3 regions of the Marinobacter sp. MIT932201 genome follow, and region 3 is predicted to be linked to each of the others. Evidence: predicted binding sites of a transcription regulator. Region 3 holds the regulator's gene; each other region holds the start of a gene.

Region 1 (5,482 bases), 1.8 Mb from region 3:
CGCCGGGTTGGCAAAACGTATTTTTGTGGGGTAACAGGCGTTGCCCAGGCCGATCTGTGCCGATTGCGGCATGCACCTGAATATCTGTGTCTGTGAAGCCTGTGCCCCGGTGCCGAACAGTACCCGGGTTTCGGTCCTTCAACACCCAACCGAGGTGGGTCACCCCAAGGGTACCGTGCGCATACTGGCCCAATGCCTCGCCAGAGTCGACGTTTTCCAGGGCGAGACGCCAGACGATTTTGACCAGGCCGGCTTCAATCCACACACAGAAGCCGGACATTCCGCGCTGCTGTTCCCCGGTCCCGGCAGCGACACGCTCGAATGCGCAAACCTCCATGACATCCATCACTGGATCATTCTGGACGGAACCTGGCGTAAGGCCGCAAAGATCCTGCATCAGAATCCTGCCCTGGCGGCGCTGCCCCGCTTCCATTTGGCGGAACCTCCGGCGTCTGCCTACGCCATCCGAAAGGCCCCGGGCAAGCAACACCTGGCCACAGCAGAGGCGGTTGCCTATCTGCTGAACGTGGTCGAGCCGGGCCTGGATACCCGGCCCATTTCCAGAGCCGTGCGCTCACTGGTGGACAAACAGCTCGCCCAGATCCCGGCCCGGCTGCACAAGCATTATCAATAAACCGATGCGGGTGAGACGAGCGGCCGATGCGGACGTAATCTCCGGAAACCTGAACAAAACCGAGAGCACCCCATGTCCGCGCAATTCGACTCTGCAGACCTCTCCCGCATTATCGAGATGGCCTGGGAAGATCGCACACCCTTCGAGGCCATCGAAGCCCTCTATGGCCTTCAGGAGAAAGACGTCATCCGCCTGATGCGACGTGAGCTGAAGACTTCAAGCTTCCGGCTCTGGCGCAAGCGGGTAACCGGACGCAGCACCAAACACCGCCAGTTGCGGCCCGAAGGGGTGAGTCGGGGCTATTGCCCGACCCAGTACAAGCATCGGTAAGCGTCGCACCATTGGCATTGCCGGCATGGCTGCGCGATCATGAACACTCAGGTAACAAGCAAGGAACCAACGCAATGGCAGTGTTCAACCAGAAAGATGCCCGGGAGCAACTCGATGCCGAGGCCAGCAAGGTACACCGGTCCGACCTTGAGACTCTGCTTGAAAGACAGCGCGCGATTGAAGAAAAGGTGAAGGGTAGCGGCAAGCTGGCACGCTTCAGCGGCGACATCAAGCTGATGTTTTCCATGATCCGCGACTACTGGTACGGCAATTACCGGAGCGTACCCTGGAAGACAATCGCGGCAGTGGCAGGGGCACTCCTGTACGTGCTGAACCCGCTGGATGTCATTCCCGACCTTTTGTTCGGCTTCGGATTTATCGACGATGCCGGCGTCGTGGCCCTGTGTCTGAAACTGGTAGAATCCGATCTGCTCCGCTACGCTGCGTGGAAGGAACATCAGGAAGAATCTGAAAACCGGGTCAGTGCGAATTGATTAATTTCTGAACTGACGGTATTCTCCCGCCCCTGCTGTAGGAACACCTGAATCAAATCTGGAGTTGTCGTGGATTTAGCCACTCTCATCGGTCTTGCCGGCGCTATTCTGCTGATTGCATCCGCCGTTATTCTTGGTGTTTCACCTTCTGTATTTATCAACCCTGCCTCGTTGCTGATTGTCGTGGGTGGCACCATGTTCGTGGTGTTGGCCAAGTTCAGCGTCGCCCAGTTTCTTGGCGCCTTCAAAGCGGCCGCCCGGGCCTTCAAGTTCAAGCTGCCGGAAACCCAGGCCAGCATTGAAGAGTTGGTGGATATCGCCAACGTGGCCCGCAAAGAGGGCGTTCTTGGGCTGGAGGATAGAGAGATCAGCAGCCCGTTCCTGGCCCAGGGTATACAGATGCTGGTGGACGGTCAGGACGGCAAGACCATCAAGGAGCTCTTGAACAAGGAGCGCCTGATGACCCTCGACCACAACCGTTCTGGCGCCAAGGTATTCACGGCCATGGCCGATGTGGCGCCGGCCATGGGCATGATCGGCACGCTGATTGGTCTGGTTCAGATGCTGTCGAACATGGAAGACCCGAAGTCCATCGGCCCGGCCATGGCGGTCGCACTGTTGACCACACTGTATGGCGCCATGATTGCCACCATGATCGCGACTCCGATTGCCGACAAGCTCTCCCTGCGGATGACCGAGGAAGCGCGCATGCAGTCGCTGTACATTGATGCCCTGGTGGCCATTCAGGAAGGCACCAATCCCCGGATCATCGAGCAGATGCTGTCGAGCTACCTGCCCCCCAAGGAACGCGAGAAAGCGGCTGCAGCTGAAGGCGCCTGACCATGGATGAATTGCCTGAAGAGGAAAAACCGGGGATTCCGGCGTGGGTAGTTACCTTCGCCGATCTCATGTCCCTGCTGATGTGCTTCTTCGTGTTGCTGCTGTCCTTCTCGGAGATTGATGCCCAGAAGTTCAAGCAGATCGCCGGTGAACTCTCCAAAGCCTTCGGCGTTCAGCGGGACGTGCCGGCCCTGGAAATACCCAAGGGTACCAGCCCCATTTTCGACAAGTTTTCTCCCGCACCGCCCGAGCCTACCGTGGTCAACGAGGTCAAACAGACCACCACAGAGGAAGCCCCCGAGCTGCAGACCCTGAAAAGCCCCACCGACATGGCCGTGGAGGCTGCCATGGAAGAGCAGCTGCAGGAAACCATGGACGAAATCCTCAAGGTGCTGGAGCCGGCGATCGCCGATGGGCGCATCAATGTAAGCGAGGATCAGCGGCGGATCGTGATCCGGGTGGAAGAAAAAGGTTCGTTTCCCTCAGGTTCGGCTCAGCTGACCTGGGAATTTGAGGGCCTGTTGCTGGACATGGCCGAGGTTATTGAGGGCATCCCCGGCGACCTGACCATTGAGGGCCACACCGACAACGTGCCTATCCGTACCGACCGCTTCTACAGCAACTGGGATCTGTCGGCTGCCCGGGCCGCCGCGGTGGCCAACGTGCTGGTCGCCCGGGACCAGGTTGAACCCACGCGACTTTCCGTCACCGGACTGGCGGATACCGAACCCAGAGTTCCGAATAGCTCAGCAGAAAACCGGGCCAAGAACCGGCGCGTGGAAATCATCATTGATCTCTCCGGCCCGATGCAGGAACAGGAGGTTCGCCTCCGGGAACTGATCCAGTCCGAATCGGACGATGACCAGTCGGCACTCGGGATCGAATCCGACAGCTCGACATCAAACGAAATCAGCTGGTAAGCGCACTCTATTTTGGTGCGCCCGACACCAAAACGCACAATGCTAGTGCACTTTGGCTCTAAAACACGTCTCCCACATCTGTCCAGAACCACCCAACTGCCCTTCCGCGCTTGAAATGCATTATTTTGGAACAGCTCTTGCTTTAGCTGCACCTCATCAATGCACATTTCAACGTAAAGCGGCCCGCTAGAGGCCGGACACACAACATCAGGAGCGAAAACCCGTGGACATCACGAGTGCAGTACACACCCTGACTGAAAGCGCCAACACGCTGTTCATCCTCATCGGCGCCATTATGGTGCTGGCCATGCATGCCGGCTTTGCTTTTCTGGAAGTAGGCACCGTTCGCCACAAGAACCAGGTCAACGCCCTGGTGAAGATCATGACCGACTTTGGCATCTCTGCCGTGGCCTATTTCTTCATCGGCTACTACATTGCCTACGGCAGCCATTTCATGAGCGGTGCCGCCGAGCTCACCGCCGCCAACGGCTATGATCTGGTGAAGTTTTTCTTCCTGATGACCTTCGCCGCAGCCATTCCCGCGATTGTCTCCGGTGGTATCGCTGAACGGGCAAAGTTCTATCCGATGCTGATTGCCTCTGGCCTGATTGTTGCCTTTATCTATCCCTTCTTTGAGGGGCTGATCTGGAACGGCAACTATGGCTTCCAGGGCTGGCTGGAGAACCAGTTTGGTGCGTCCTTTCACGACTTCGCCGGCTCCGTTGTAGTGCATGCAGTGGGCGGCTGGATAGCCCTGGCGGCCGTTCTGGTCCTCGGTGCACGAAATGGGCGCTACCGTAACGGCAAGGTGGTGGCTTTTGCCCCCTCCAACATTCCCTTCCTGGCCCTGGGCGCCTGGATCCTGACCGTCGGCTGGTTCGGCTTCAACGTCATGTCCGCCCAGACCCTGGACGGCATCAGCGGCCTGGTGGCCGTAAACAGCCTGATGGCCATGGTCGGCGGCATCCTGGTGTCCATGCTGCTGGGCCGCAAGGACCCGGGCTTTATCCACAACGGTCCGCTAGCAGGGCTGGTGGCGGTATGTGCCGGCTCTGATCTGATGCACCCGGTGGGTGCCCTGGTAACGGGCGGCGTCGCCGGCGCCATCTTCGTGTATTTGTTCGAGTGGGCCCAGGCCAAGATCGAGCGCCTGGACGATGTGCTCGGTGTCTGGCCCCTGCACGGTGTCTGTGGTGTCTGGGGCGCGATTGCCTGCGGCATCTTTGGCCAGGAGGCACTCGGTGGTCTCGGCGGCGTCAGCCTGATGTCCCAGATCATCGGCTCGGTGGCCGGCGTGGTGGTGGCCTTTGTGGGCGGTCTGATTGTCTATGGGGTTATCAACGCCATTTCCGGACTGCGTCTGACCGAAGAAGAAGAGTTCAACGGGGCGGACCTGAGCATCCACCGGATCGGGGCAACCGCGGTCGAATAAGCACTGAGTGTTCAGTCGCCGTAGCCGGTCAATTCCATGTAGCCCTCGCCAGAGTGGCTGCCGGCGACGGTGACAGGGCTTTCCCAATAAGGGTAAAGCCCGTCATTCAGGTAGTTTCCAGGGGGAGCCGAAATTTCAAGGCTCACCCCATAATCCGGAACCTCCAGACGCCAAAGGCGGGGAAAGCCCCGGGCGTCTGGTTCCTCCGGGCGAATGCGAAGCTGACTGGGCTGAAGCGCTACGGGCTCGCCATCCTCCGGAATCCAGGTTCCGGAACGAAAACCGCCGTCCTCCTCGCGGAGCTGGAAAGCCATCAATTTGTCACCCGACTCCAGGTGCAGCGCAAACCAGTCCCAGCCCTGCTGGCCCGATTTGAGAAACTGACTACTCCACTCCCGGTCGAACCAGCCCTTGCCCGCAACCTCAAGTGTCTCATTACCCAGCGTGACAGTACCCTCGATGTGCAGGTCCACCAGACTGAAATACATCGAACCCTCACCATCGGCGGATTTGGCACTGAAGCCGTTATCACCGTGCGCAACAGGCTTGCCATTGATCGAGAGGGACAAGTCGTAGGACCAGCCATCCGCCGCCAGCTGCAACCGCCATGACTCGCTTTCGGATGTTGCCTCAAGCTGCCAGTCGTCCAGCCAGACGGCCAGTGGCTGCGCCTGTGCGCCGGCATGGCCGACATCGCCCCGGGCCAGTTTCTCTGCAAAGTAGTGCCGGGCATCAAAGCTCACCGCGGCATGGGCCATCCAGGCCGCTTCCAGGGGCCAGTCGGCTGCCTCAGGAGGTTCAGCATCTGCCGGTCTGGGCGTAATGGCTTGGC
Region 2 (5,482 bases), 1.1 Mb from region 3:
TAGGCGCGGGTCGGATGATGTTCCCCGTAGACAGGCATACTGCGGGCCTGGGCGAAGTCTTTCTTGAAGCCGGTGGTACTGACGTTCGCCAGGTTATTGGCATGGGCTTGCTGGGCCAGCATATTCTGCTTGGCGCCAGACATACCGATGTAGAGGGCTTTGTCCATGGGAAAACTCCTGCCGGAATTTTGACTGTTTCCAGTCTTCCTGCAGGAGTCATGCCATGTTCGCTAGGTCGCGATATTAACGGAGGTTGATGATGGTCTGGGTGACCGCATCGGAGGTTTCAATGGTTTTGGCGTTGGCCTGATAGTTTCGCTGGGCGATGATCAGGTTGACCAGTTCGGCCGAGAGATCCACGTTGGATTCTTCCACTGAGCTGGCCTTAATAGAGCCCAGAGTCCCTGTATCCGGGGCGCCGATGATTGGCTGGCCCGATTCGAAGGTTTCGACCCAGGACGTATCCCCCACAGGCGACAGCCCGTTTGTGTTATTAAAGGAAGCCAAAGCAACCTGACCGAGAGCCTGTGACTGGCCATTGGTATAGCGGGCGAAGAGAACCCCTTGATCCGATACGTCCAGACCTGAGAGACGGCCCGTTGTGTACCCGTTCTGCTGCTGATCGTTTACACCGAACGCCGCGCCATACTGAGTAGTGTCAGCAAGGTTCAATACAAATGCGGAGGATGTCGGCGGCTCCGGAATCGGTGTCACCACCGAGGTTGGGTCCGCAGGAGGACCATCTGCCCCATTTGGCTGGCCGTTCTCGTCCTTAGGAACCCAATCAGTGATCACAATCTCGCCGGCTGGGTCACCATCAATTGATTGCAGATTACCATTCTGATCAAAACGGGCGGTATAGGGTGTCGTGTCTGTGCCAGCGACCATCTCCCCATCAATCTGCAGGTAAACCGACCACTCACTTACACCGACGCCACTACCAGGAGAAGGCTCCTTTACGAAGAACTGGGTGAACTCGTGGGAGTTGCCCAGACTGTCGTAGATGGTGGTAGAGGTGGCGTGGTTGTAGGTCCGCTGATCCAGAGGGTTGAACTCATTGGTTATCCGGATTGGAGAGCTATTAAATGCCGTTTCGAAATCGCCATTGGAGGCATCATCAATGCCCGAAACAACTCTGTCCGCCGTCGCATTCACGTCACCGAGAACCGTATCGGAGGTTTCACCCCCGTTACTGAGATCGCCGTCGTCATCGAAGGAAAAGCTCAGCGTCTCGCCCTGGTTATGAATCACCCGCAACACGTTATTGCTGCCTGAACCGTCATCCACCATTGATGCTGAAATGGCGGTCTCAGAGGAATTATTAATAGAGTCGACGAGATCCTGGAGCGATGTGATATTGCTGGTATCCAGGGCAAGCGGAGAGCCATTGATGCTCAGACTGAATGCAAAATTACCCGGGCCCGCGTTGGAGATGTAAGTGTCATCAAGTTGATTGGCACCATCAAACGTCACGGTCGTGGTAGCAGACGCGCTGAGGCCAGGCGCATCGTTAATTGCGGCGGCCGCCTCTCGGGCTGTTGCTGCAGCCCCGATGGTTACGTTGAAGTCCGGCGTACCATCGTTATAAAGCACATCAAAACTCTCACCCTGCAGATCCGTTGCGGCGATTGGCCCGATGTCCCGAACCCGGGTTTCAAGCACGGGTTCCCGCGAGTCCAGGTTCAGATCTGAAACGAGGTTTGTGGTCCGGCGTGGCGCGAGGTTGTCGGTTTCAATCTGCAGATCGCCTCGAATACCGGAAAGGTTACCGTCTTCATCGGCGGTGTATCCCTGCACCCGCATATTCTGGTTGTTCGTTACAAAGCCGTCCTTATCAATGCCGAACTGCCCTGCACGGGAATAACGAATTTCACCGCCGTTATTAAGAATAAAGAAACCATCGCCGGCAATCGCCATATCCAGACCGTTGTCCGTGAAGCTGATATTACCCTGGCCGAAAGACTGCTTTACGTCCTGTACCCGAACACCGTCACCGATCGGGTTGGTGCCCGCGCTAAGAAAGCCACTTGCGTAGAGATCGCCGAACTGGGCCTTACTGCCCTTGAAGCCAACGGTGCTGGCGTTCGCAATGTTGTTGCCAGTGACGTCCAGATCCACCGATGCCGCACGAAGGCCGCTCAAACCTGTATTAAATGCCATGGTTCACCCCTTGGTGTCTCACCGGTCTCAGTTAATTTGTTTCACGTCAGACAGGGCAATAGAGCCCATGCCCGCAAGATTCAGTGTTATCGAGCCGCCCTGGCCCAGGGACACGCTATCCACATTGGCACTCACCATGGTGCCCAGCTGCTGCGGCCCATCAGGATAGGAAGCTTCTGCCACAATCCGGTAGGGGCCCGGCGGCAATGGATTGCCGTTGCCGTCCTGACCATCCCAGCGGAAGGACACAACACCTGCCTGACTGCTACCCATATCAATCTGCCGTACCCGCTCACCGTTCTGTCCTTCGATGGACAGGCGCAGGCCGCCCGTGGAAGCAGGCACTTCAATGGTTCCGGTAATCTCACCTTCCGCACCCAAGATCCCGATCTGGGAGGGTGCCAGCACGGTTTTGCCCACCATGGCCGACGCCTGGAGCGCCTGGGTGGATCGGAACTGCCCAACCACGTCCTCAACCGTACCGGAGAGATTCTGCATCTCCTCCAGCGAACTGAATTGCGCCAGCTGGGAGATGAACTCTCCGTTGTCCTGGGGCTCCAACGGGTTCTGGTTTTTCAACTGCGCCAGCATCAGTTCCATAAACTCATTCCGGCCCAGCTCGCTGGTGCCCTGGCCGCCATTCTGCTGTTTCAGCTGGTACTGGCTCAGAACATCCGACGCGTCTGTTGCATTAACTGCAGTCATGTTGTGCTCCTCACCCTGTTACTGCTGACCAAGAGTCAGAATGCGCTGCATCATGGACTTGGCAGTGTTCATGACATCCACATTCATCTGGAAACTTCTGGACGACGACATCATGTCCGCCATCTCTTCGACCACATTCACATTGGGGTAGAAGACATATCCGTCTTCATTGGCCGCCGGATGATGGGGCTCGTAACGCATCTGCAACTCTGCATCACTCTCAACAATACCCTCAACTCTTACGCCCGCGCCCGGCCCCTCATCGGCCGCCATCGGAAAACCGCCCTGCCCCGGGTTCATCATGGACTGCTGAATGGCCGAGAAAACCGGCTTTCGGGCCCGATAGGTTTCGCCCGTGCTGGAACTTGCGGTCTCGGCATTGGCAATGTTCGACGCGGTTGTATTCAGCCGCAGTGATTGCGCGGTCATGCCGGAACCGGCGATATCAAAAATGCTGCCCAGTGACATGAAAATTCTCCTTCGCTAATCCTGTGACTGCGGCTTATTCGCCTTTAAGGGCTTTGGTCAAACCGCTGAACTTGCTGTTCAAAAACTGGAAACTGGCCTGGAAATCCATGGCGTTGCGCATGAACCGGGTCTGCTCCTGCTGGGCATCTACCGTATTGCCGTCAACCGACGGCTGATGGGGAACCCGATACATCAAATCGCTTTCCGAGGCCGATGGCGAGGTATCCATGTGCGCGCCATGGGTTTTGGCCATCTGGAATCCGCTGACCTGCTCCTGGGCCTTTTGCATCATTGCCTGGAAATCCAGATCGCGCGCCTTGAAACCCGGGGTGTCGGCGTTTGCCAGGTTGTTTGCCAGGACTTCGGCGCGTTTAACACGCGCTTCAACCGCGTGTTGATGAATGCCCAGAGCCGAATCAAACGTAATTGCCATGTTGCCTCCCGAAAACTGCACTGGTATGCCGAGCTTTTTTTGCCGGCTGTGCTCTTTGACGGGACTAAAGCAAGCTGGATGCCAGAATTGAGATGAGGCGTAAATTTGTCAGGAAAGTCAGTATTGGCGGGCCCTGGCCAGTGGCAAATCGATTGTCAGGGAAAAGTGCACAAGGAGCGGACAGGAAAAAGCGGCAAGCTGCTTCCCCCGGCGAGGTCCGGGGGACTTCAGGCAGGGTAATCAGGGCCAGTGACGCACAAATTCATCAATCGCCGGCCTGGGAACCGCCGGCTTGGAGGCGGAGACTGTTCCGGTGTAGAGAAAGCCGACGATCTGCTCATGCTCTTCCAGCCCCAGCCCGGCGTGAACCGAGGAATGGTAGGCAACGCCGCCCGTTCTCCACATCACTCCGTAACCGGCATCCTGCAAGGCAAGCTCAATAAAACTCATGCCGGCTGCGGCGGACATCAACTGCTCGACTTCAGGTACTTTGGGATGCGTTCTCGGCGATGCGATACCCACGATCACCATTGGCGCCCTGAGAGGTGCACGCCTGAGCTTCTCGATCTCTTTCTCGTCGCTGTTGTTGGCGCAGGTGGAGGCAAACAGCTCGCCCAGCGCCTCAAGACCTTCGCCCTCTATAACCAGGTAACGCCAGGGTCTCAGCAGCGCGTGGTCAGGAGCGCGAGCGGCGCAGGCAAACGCCCGGTCAAGGGTTGCCGGGTCCGGTGCAGGCGACTCCAGCCTGGGCTCTGACGAACGGTTGAGAAGGAAATCGGTAACTGCTGTCATATCTGCTCGCTGTCTGATCGTTGTTCTGATGGATGTCAAAAATTCGGTATAACCATAATTCCCGGCTGTGAATTGTGGCTTGTACGTAATGCTGTTAACCTTTGGTCGTAGTCGGGTCTGCCAACAATTATAAATGACGCGGTCGTACAACGATGAGTGGCAACACAATGAGCAACCAGCAAACCTTCAACAGCTTTTCCGAATTCTATCCTTACTACCTTGAAGAGCACAGCGACGTGACCTGTCGCCGTCTGCACTTTGTCGGCAGCCTGCTGGTTCTTATCGTGGCCCTGTGGGCCCTGACGTCAGGCAAGCTCTTGTGGCTTCTGGCTCTGCCGGTTATTGGCTATGGCTTTGCCTGGGTAGGCCATTTCAAGTTTGAGAAAAACCGCCCCGCTACTTTCAAGTACCCACTGTACAGCCTGATGGGCGACTGGGTCATGTTCCGTGACATGCTAATTGGCAGGATCCGTTTCTGAAATGATGAGCGCTCCGGCAGACTTGCGAAATGCCAGCAGCTCAGCAGGCAGATCCCTGGCGTCTGAGGCATCGGGCAACCCCATTGCCATTCCGCCGATGCCCGATTACAACGGCCGGATCCTGGCCTATACCTCAACCGCCGCCATTATCGTAACCGGTGTTCTGCAAGGTGTCTTTGCCCATTGGCTGCTTTGGCTGGTGGCCGGCGCGCTCACCTGGCCCCACATAGCCCACGCCCTGACCCGTCGGACGTTCCTCAGGAATTCCCCACGCATTCGACAGAAGATGCTGATTTTCGATTGTGTTGTTGGTGGCGCGTTTATCGGCTGCATCGGGCTGATCGTCATTCCCTCCCTGGCGGTCGCGCTGATGTTGATGTTCAGTTGCCTGATTGTCGGCGGCATCCGCCAGTGGCTTATGGGCACCGTCTTCATGGCCGCAGCC
Region 3 (5,482 bases):
CATCAACGAGGTGATGACCCGGAATGGCAAAACCATTCAGGCCGATCATCTTGCGGCGGAAGCGCTCAATATCATGGAGGAAATGAAGATCAACGCCCTGCCGGTGACGGACGAAGCAGGTGCTCTGGTTGGCGCCATCAACATGCATGACCTGCTGCGAGCCGGCGTAATCTAAGGGCTATGGGGAGCTATGTGATATGACGCACCGATGGCCGGACGCCCTGCTTACAAAAGCCGCCAGAATCCGACTGATTGCCCTCGATGTCGACGGCATTATGAGCGATGGCAAGCTTTACTTCAGCGCCAACGGCGATGAACTGAAGGCATTCAACATCCTCGACGGCCTGGGGTTGAAACAGCTTATGGCAGCCGGCATTACCGTCGCCGTTATTACCGGCCGGCAGTCGCCGCTGACTGAGAAACGGATGCGCGATCTTGGCATACCTCACCTTATGCAGGGGCGCGAAGACAAGAAAGTGGCCCTGCAGGAGCTTGTCAGCACCATGGACATTGGTCCGGAAGCCATCGCCTATATGGGCGACGATTTGCCAGATCTGCCGGCGCTCAGATTCGCCGGGCTCGGCATCACCGTACCCAACGGTTACTGGCTGGTGCAGCAACATGCGGACTACTGCACCCACGCTCGAGGCGGAGAAGGTGCGGTGCGGGAAGCCTGCGATCTGCTGCTTACCGCCCACCGCAAGCTTGATTCTACACTGGCACCCTATCTGGAGCCCGAGGCGTGAACTGGCTCCCGGACCGGCCCTGGCTGCGAACCCTGGCGCTGGCTGGCACCGTGGTGGCAGCCGTCTTTTTGCTCTGGCAAAGCGATGAGCCGCCGGTCATCGATGATGAGGCAGCGGCGCTGAGGGGCGATGCCGAGCCGGACGGCTTCGTGGTGAATGGCCGGTACACTTCCTTCGACGAATCAGGGAACCTGAAGATCCGGTTCTCCAGCCCTCGCATCGAACAGTTCGAAGAAGGCAACCTGGCTACCATGGACTCTCCCCGTGCCGAACTCTATGGCGGCGACGGCGCCCTACCCTGGATTGTTGAAGCCGAGAATGGCAGCCTGCTACAGAACCAGAATCTGGTGTACCTGACGGACAATGTCCGGATTCAGCGCACGATTGGAGAACGGGACGCCACCCTGACAACATCAACCCTGACCCTGGATAACGACCGGGGCATGGTATATACAGATGCACCCGTAGAAATACGCGACGTTACCGGTATTACCCGGGCCACGGGCATGAAAGCGTGGATAGACGAGCGGATTCTGGAACTGAACTCCCAGGTGGAAGGACGCTATGAAACCGGAAACTAACCGATACCGGCGCCTGCTGGTTGCCCTGCTGACAGCCGCGATGATCGGCCCGGCGGCCGCTTTCGACCTTGATTCCGACACCCCCATCAAGGTTACCGCAGACAATGCACGCCTCGACGACAGTCAGGGCATTGCCACCTACACCGGGGATGTAGAACTTGAGCAGGGCAAAACTCGGCTGAACGCGGACCGGGTGGTCCTCTATCGCTCCGAGGACGGGCTGAGCCGGATCGAAGCCTCCGGCACCCCGGCCAGATACCGGCAACCGGCGCGAGAGGGCGAAGGAGAAACCGACGCCCGCGCCCTGAACATTTCCTGGTCAGCCACCGACAGTCGGCTGACCTTTGAACGCGAAGCAGTCATCGAGCAGAATGGCAACCTGTTCCGCGGCGACGTCATTCATTATGATACCGCCGGCCGGGTAGTGACCGCTGAAGGCGGCGCCGACACGGGCGAAGGCAGCGGCCGGGTAGAGATGGTGATTCAGCCACGCAGCGCCGACAGACGCACTGACAGACAGGAAACCGATGGCAGTTCTGAGAGCCAGTAACCTGGCAAAGAGTTACAAGCAGAAAAAAGTGGTGATCGACGTTTCCCTGGAAATTCGCAGTGGGGAGATAGTGGGACTGCTTGGCCCCAACGGCGCCGGGAAAACCACCTGCTTCTACATGATCGTCGGGCTGGTCCCTGCCGATCGTGGCCGTATCACCATCGACAGCCGGGATATTACGCCACTGCCGATGCACGGACGCGCCCAGCAAGGCATCGGTTACCTGCCCCAGGAAGCCTCGGTGTTCCGCAAGTTGTCGGTACGCGACAACATCATGGCGATCCTCGAAACCCGTCGGGGGCTGGGCAAAGCGGATCGAGAGAAAAAGCTCGAGGAGTTGTTGGAAGAATTCCACATAACCCATATCCGGGACAGCGTTGGCATGGCCCTGTCGGGAGGGGAACGGCGACGGGTGGAAATTGCCCGGGCGCTGGCCATGGAACCGGCCTTCATACTTCTGGATGAACCCTTCGCCGGTGTCGACCCGATATCCGTAAGCGACATCAAGCACATCATCCGGCATCTGCGTGACAAGGGTATTGGCGTTCTGATTACCGATCACAACGTGCGAGAGACCCTGGACATCTGCGAGAACGCCTACATTGTCTCCGGAGGCCACATCATCGCCTCCGGCAATGCCGATGCGATTTTGGCCAACCAGCAAGTCAAGGAAGTCTACCTGGGCGATGAATTCAGGCTGTGACACCGAAAGGCTCATTGTTTTGATGACCTGTAGCAAGTAAACTCGGCAAAGAACTTGCTAGGGTAAAATAAAACGACGGCAAGTAACCGGCATATATAGAATTTTTCACGACTTATGACACAAAGCGCTGATGAGTGACGGATCCTGAACCATGGTTATGAAAGCCTCCTTACAGTTAAAGCTGGGTCAGAGCCTGACCATGACGCCCCAGCTGCAACAGGCGATCCGGCTTCTCCAGCTCTCCACCCTCGACCTCCAACAGGAAATCCAGCAGGCACTGGAATCCAACCCCATGCTGGAGACATCCGAGGACGATGATCAGGCTGACGCAACCGCCGAGAACGACGAGCGCGAGACTAGCGAGAAAGAATCCGCGGCCGAGTCAGCGCCGGAACCTTCGAGCGACTGGGACGAATCAGAGAATGGCCCGGATTGGTCCTCCGAAAACGACATTCCGGACAACATTCCGGACGACCTGCCGGTAGACACCGCCTGGGACGACATCTACCAGTCTGCGCCGGCACCTGCCGCCCGCAACGACGACGAGAACGATCACGATTTCGAGACCCGCAACTCGCCCACCGAAACACTTCAGGATCACTTGGAATGGCAGCTCAATCTGACCCCGCTGAGTGAACGGGACCAGGCCATTGCCCATGCCCTGATGGACGCTGTGGATGAGCGCGGCTATCTCACCAGCCCTCTGGAAGAAATCCACGCCGGACTGCTGGATGAGAACGAGGAAGACCCTCTGGAACTGGATGAAGTGGAAGCCGTCTTGCACCGCCTCCAGCACTTTGATCCGCCAGGGGTGTTTGCCCGGGATCTGCAGGAATGCCTGCTGATCCAGCTCAACCAGCTACCACCCGAGACGCCCTGGCTGGCCCAGGCGCGACTGGTGATTACCCACTACATCAATCTGCTGGGCAACCGTGACTACGCCCAGTTGCTGCGGCGCAGCCGTCTGAAAGAAGACCAGTTGCGAGAGGTTCTGGCGCTGATCACCGGCCTTAACCCGCGGCCGGGCGACGTGATTGATCGCGCCGAACCCGACTATGTCATTCCGGACGTTATCGTTCGCAAGCACAATGGCCGCTGGCGTGTTGAGCTGAATCCGGAAATTGCCCCGCGCATTCGGGTGAATGCCAGCTATGCTTCACTTATAAGGCGTGCGGACAGCAGTGCCGACAACACCTACCTGCGTGATCAGTTGCAGGAGGCCAAGTGGTTTATCAAGAGCCTGCAGAGCCGCAATGAGACCCTGTTGAAAGTGGCGACCCGTATTGTCGAACACCAGCAGGGATTCCTGGATCACGGCGAGGAAGCCATGAAGCCGCTGATTCTTTCAGACATCGCCCAGGCGGTAGAAATGCATGAATCGACGATTTCACGGGTAACCACCCAGAAATACATGCATACCCCAAGGGGCATTTTCGAGTTGAAATATTTCTTCTCCAGCCACGTCAGCACTGACGAGGGCGGCGAATGCTCCTCCACGGCCATCCGGGCGATGATCAAGAAGCTGATTGCCGCGGAAACGCCCAAAAAGCCGTTGAGCGACAGTAAAATTGCAGCCATGCTAGGAGAACAGGGAATCAAGGTTGCGCGACGCACCGTTGCCAAGTATCGGGAGGCCATGCACATTCCGCCGTCCAACGAGCGCAAGCGGCTGGTCTGAATACCCCAATGCGGGGCGCAACACCGTATTCGCGGGCGCACAATGCGCCAGCACCCAGACCGGCTCCCGGGAGCCGGCACGATGACAACAGGAGACGCCTATGCAACTCAATATTTCAGGCCATCACGTAGAACTGACTCCCGCACTGAAAGATTACGTTTCAGAGAAGTTCGAAAAGCTCGAGCGTCACTTCGACCACATCAGTAACTGCCAGGTGACCCTGGAAGTGGAAAAGGTGCGCCAGATTGCGGAAGCCACGTTGCACGTGGTTGGTGGTGAGATTCACGCAAAGGCAGAAAACGAGGACATGTACGCAGCCATCGATGCCCTGATCGATAAACTGGACCGCCAGATCCTCAAGCACAAGGAAAAGAATGTAGACCGGATGCACGGAAACGGCTCTCGCTAACTGGCTGTTTTCATGCAAGTCATCTAATCGAGCTGCGACATGAACAACGTGTCGCAGCCTTTTTTTTAACGGAAACGCAGTCGATCCATGAGCGACACATCCCTGACCATAGACACTATTCTTGTTCCGGAGCTCACCCTCTGCAGGGTACCTGCGTCCAGCAAGAAACGGGCCCTGGAGTTTATTGCCGAGCAAATAAACCACCAGGACAACACGCTCAGCGAGACCCAGCTCTTCAACAACCTCATTTCCCGTGAGCGCCTGGGCAGTACCGGCATTGGCCAGGGGATCGCCATTCCCCACTGTCGCCTGGAGGGCCTTGATCACGTGGTGGGCGTTCTGATGACGCTCGAAGAAAGCGTTGAGTTCGATGCCATCGACAATCAGCCGGTGGATCTGATTTTTGCCCTGATCGTCCCGAAAGAGGCAACCAGCGAACACCTGGAGCTGCTCAGCCAACTGGCGGAGAAGTTCAATGAGCGGTCGTTCTGTGATCGCCTCCGGCAATGTGAGGACGCCGGCACGCTGTACCAGCGCATGACCGCCTCAGGCGGCTGATTTTCATTGCAGTGGAGGTGATTTGGTCATGAAGCTGATTATCGTCAGTGGCAGGTCCGGTTCGGGTAAAAGTACCGCGCTTCATGTGCTGGAGGACCTCGGGTTCTACTGCATCGACAATCTTCCCATTGGCTTGCTCTTTCCTCTCACCCGGGAAGCAGCGAGCCAGACCAAGCCCGGCCGGCTCGGCAAGATGGCGGTCAGCATTGATGCGCGCAACCTTTCCGGCGAGCTCGCCAATTTCGAGGAAATTTACC

What was found. The regulator sigma-54, encoded in region 3, starts transcription at its own class of promoters, with help from an activator protein. The targets are predictions, from matches to a motif close to ANTGGCATNNANNTTGCTNT.
Region 1: a site for sigma-54 is predicted at 3,343-3,362, ahead of SIC15_RS01500 (ammonium transporter). Genes of this name have one in related genera too.
Region 2: a site for sigma-54 is predicted at 3,833-3,852, ahead of flgB (flagellar basal body rod protein FlgB). Genes of this name have one in related genera too.

Annotation. Positions count from the first base shown of each region.
Region 1 is NZ_CP138917.1:342,084-347,565, reverse strand. Features, by position in the region: partial or broken gene SIC15_RS01530 (phytoene desaturase family protein) at 1-34, shown strand, start outside; gene SIC15_RS01525 (tRNA-uridine aminocarboxypropyltransferase) at 71-634, shown strand; gene SIC15_RS01520 (TIGR03643 family protein) at 707-964, shown strand; gene SIC15_RS01515 (YkvA family protein) at 1,039-1,458, shown strand; gene pomA (flagellar motor protein PomA) at 1,528-2,298, shown strand; gene SIC15_RS01505 (flagellar motor protein MotB) at 2,301-3,218, shown strand; gene SIC15_RS01500 (ammonium transporter) at 3,442-4,650, shown strand; gene SIC15_RS01495 (lipocalin-like domain-containing protein) at 4,662-5,482, opposite strand, start outside.
Region 2 is NZ_CP138917.1:1,922,306-1,927,787, reverse strand. Features, by position in the region: gene SIC15_RS08700 (flagellar basal body rod protein FlgF) at 1-167, opposite strand, end outside; gene SIC15_RS08695 (flagellar hook protein FlgE) at 244-2,160, opposite strand; gene SIC15_RS08690 (flagellar hook assembly protein FlgD) at 2,188-2,865, opposite strand; gene flgC (flagellar basal body rod protein FlgC) at 2,884-3,333, opposite strand; gene flgB (flagellar basal body rod protein FlgB) at 3,368-3,766, opposite strand; gene SIC15_RS08675 (nitroreductase family protein) at 4,007-4,558, opposite strand; gene SIC15_RS08670 (Mpo1-like protein) at 4,726-5,037, shown strand; gene SIC15_RS08665 (adenylate/guanylate cyclase domain-containing protein) at 5,135-5,482, shown strand, end outside.
Region 3 is NZ_CP138917.1:2,978,498-2,983,979, forward strand. Features, by position in the region: gene SIC15_RS13610 (KpsF/GutQ family sugar-phosphate isomerase) at 1-175, shown strand, start outside; gene SIC15_RS13615 (KdsC family phosphatase) at 198-746, shown strand; gene lptC (LPS export ABC transporter periplasmic protein LptC) at 743-1,327, shown strand; gene lptA (lipopolysaccharide transport periplasmic protein LptA) at 1,311-1,877, shown strand; gene lptB (LPS export ABC transporter ATP-binding protein) at 1,855-2,580, shown strand; gene SIC15_RS13635 (RNA polymerase factor sigma-54) at 2,738-4,258, shown strand; gene hpf (ribosome hibernation promoting factor) at 4,359-4,667, shown strand; gene ptsN (PTS IIA-like nitrogen regulatory protein PtsN) at 4,755-5,225, shown strand; gene rapZ (RNase adapter RapZ) at 5,254-5,482, shown strand, end outside.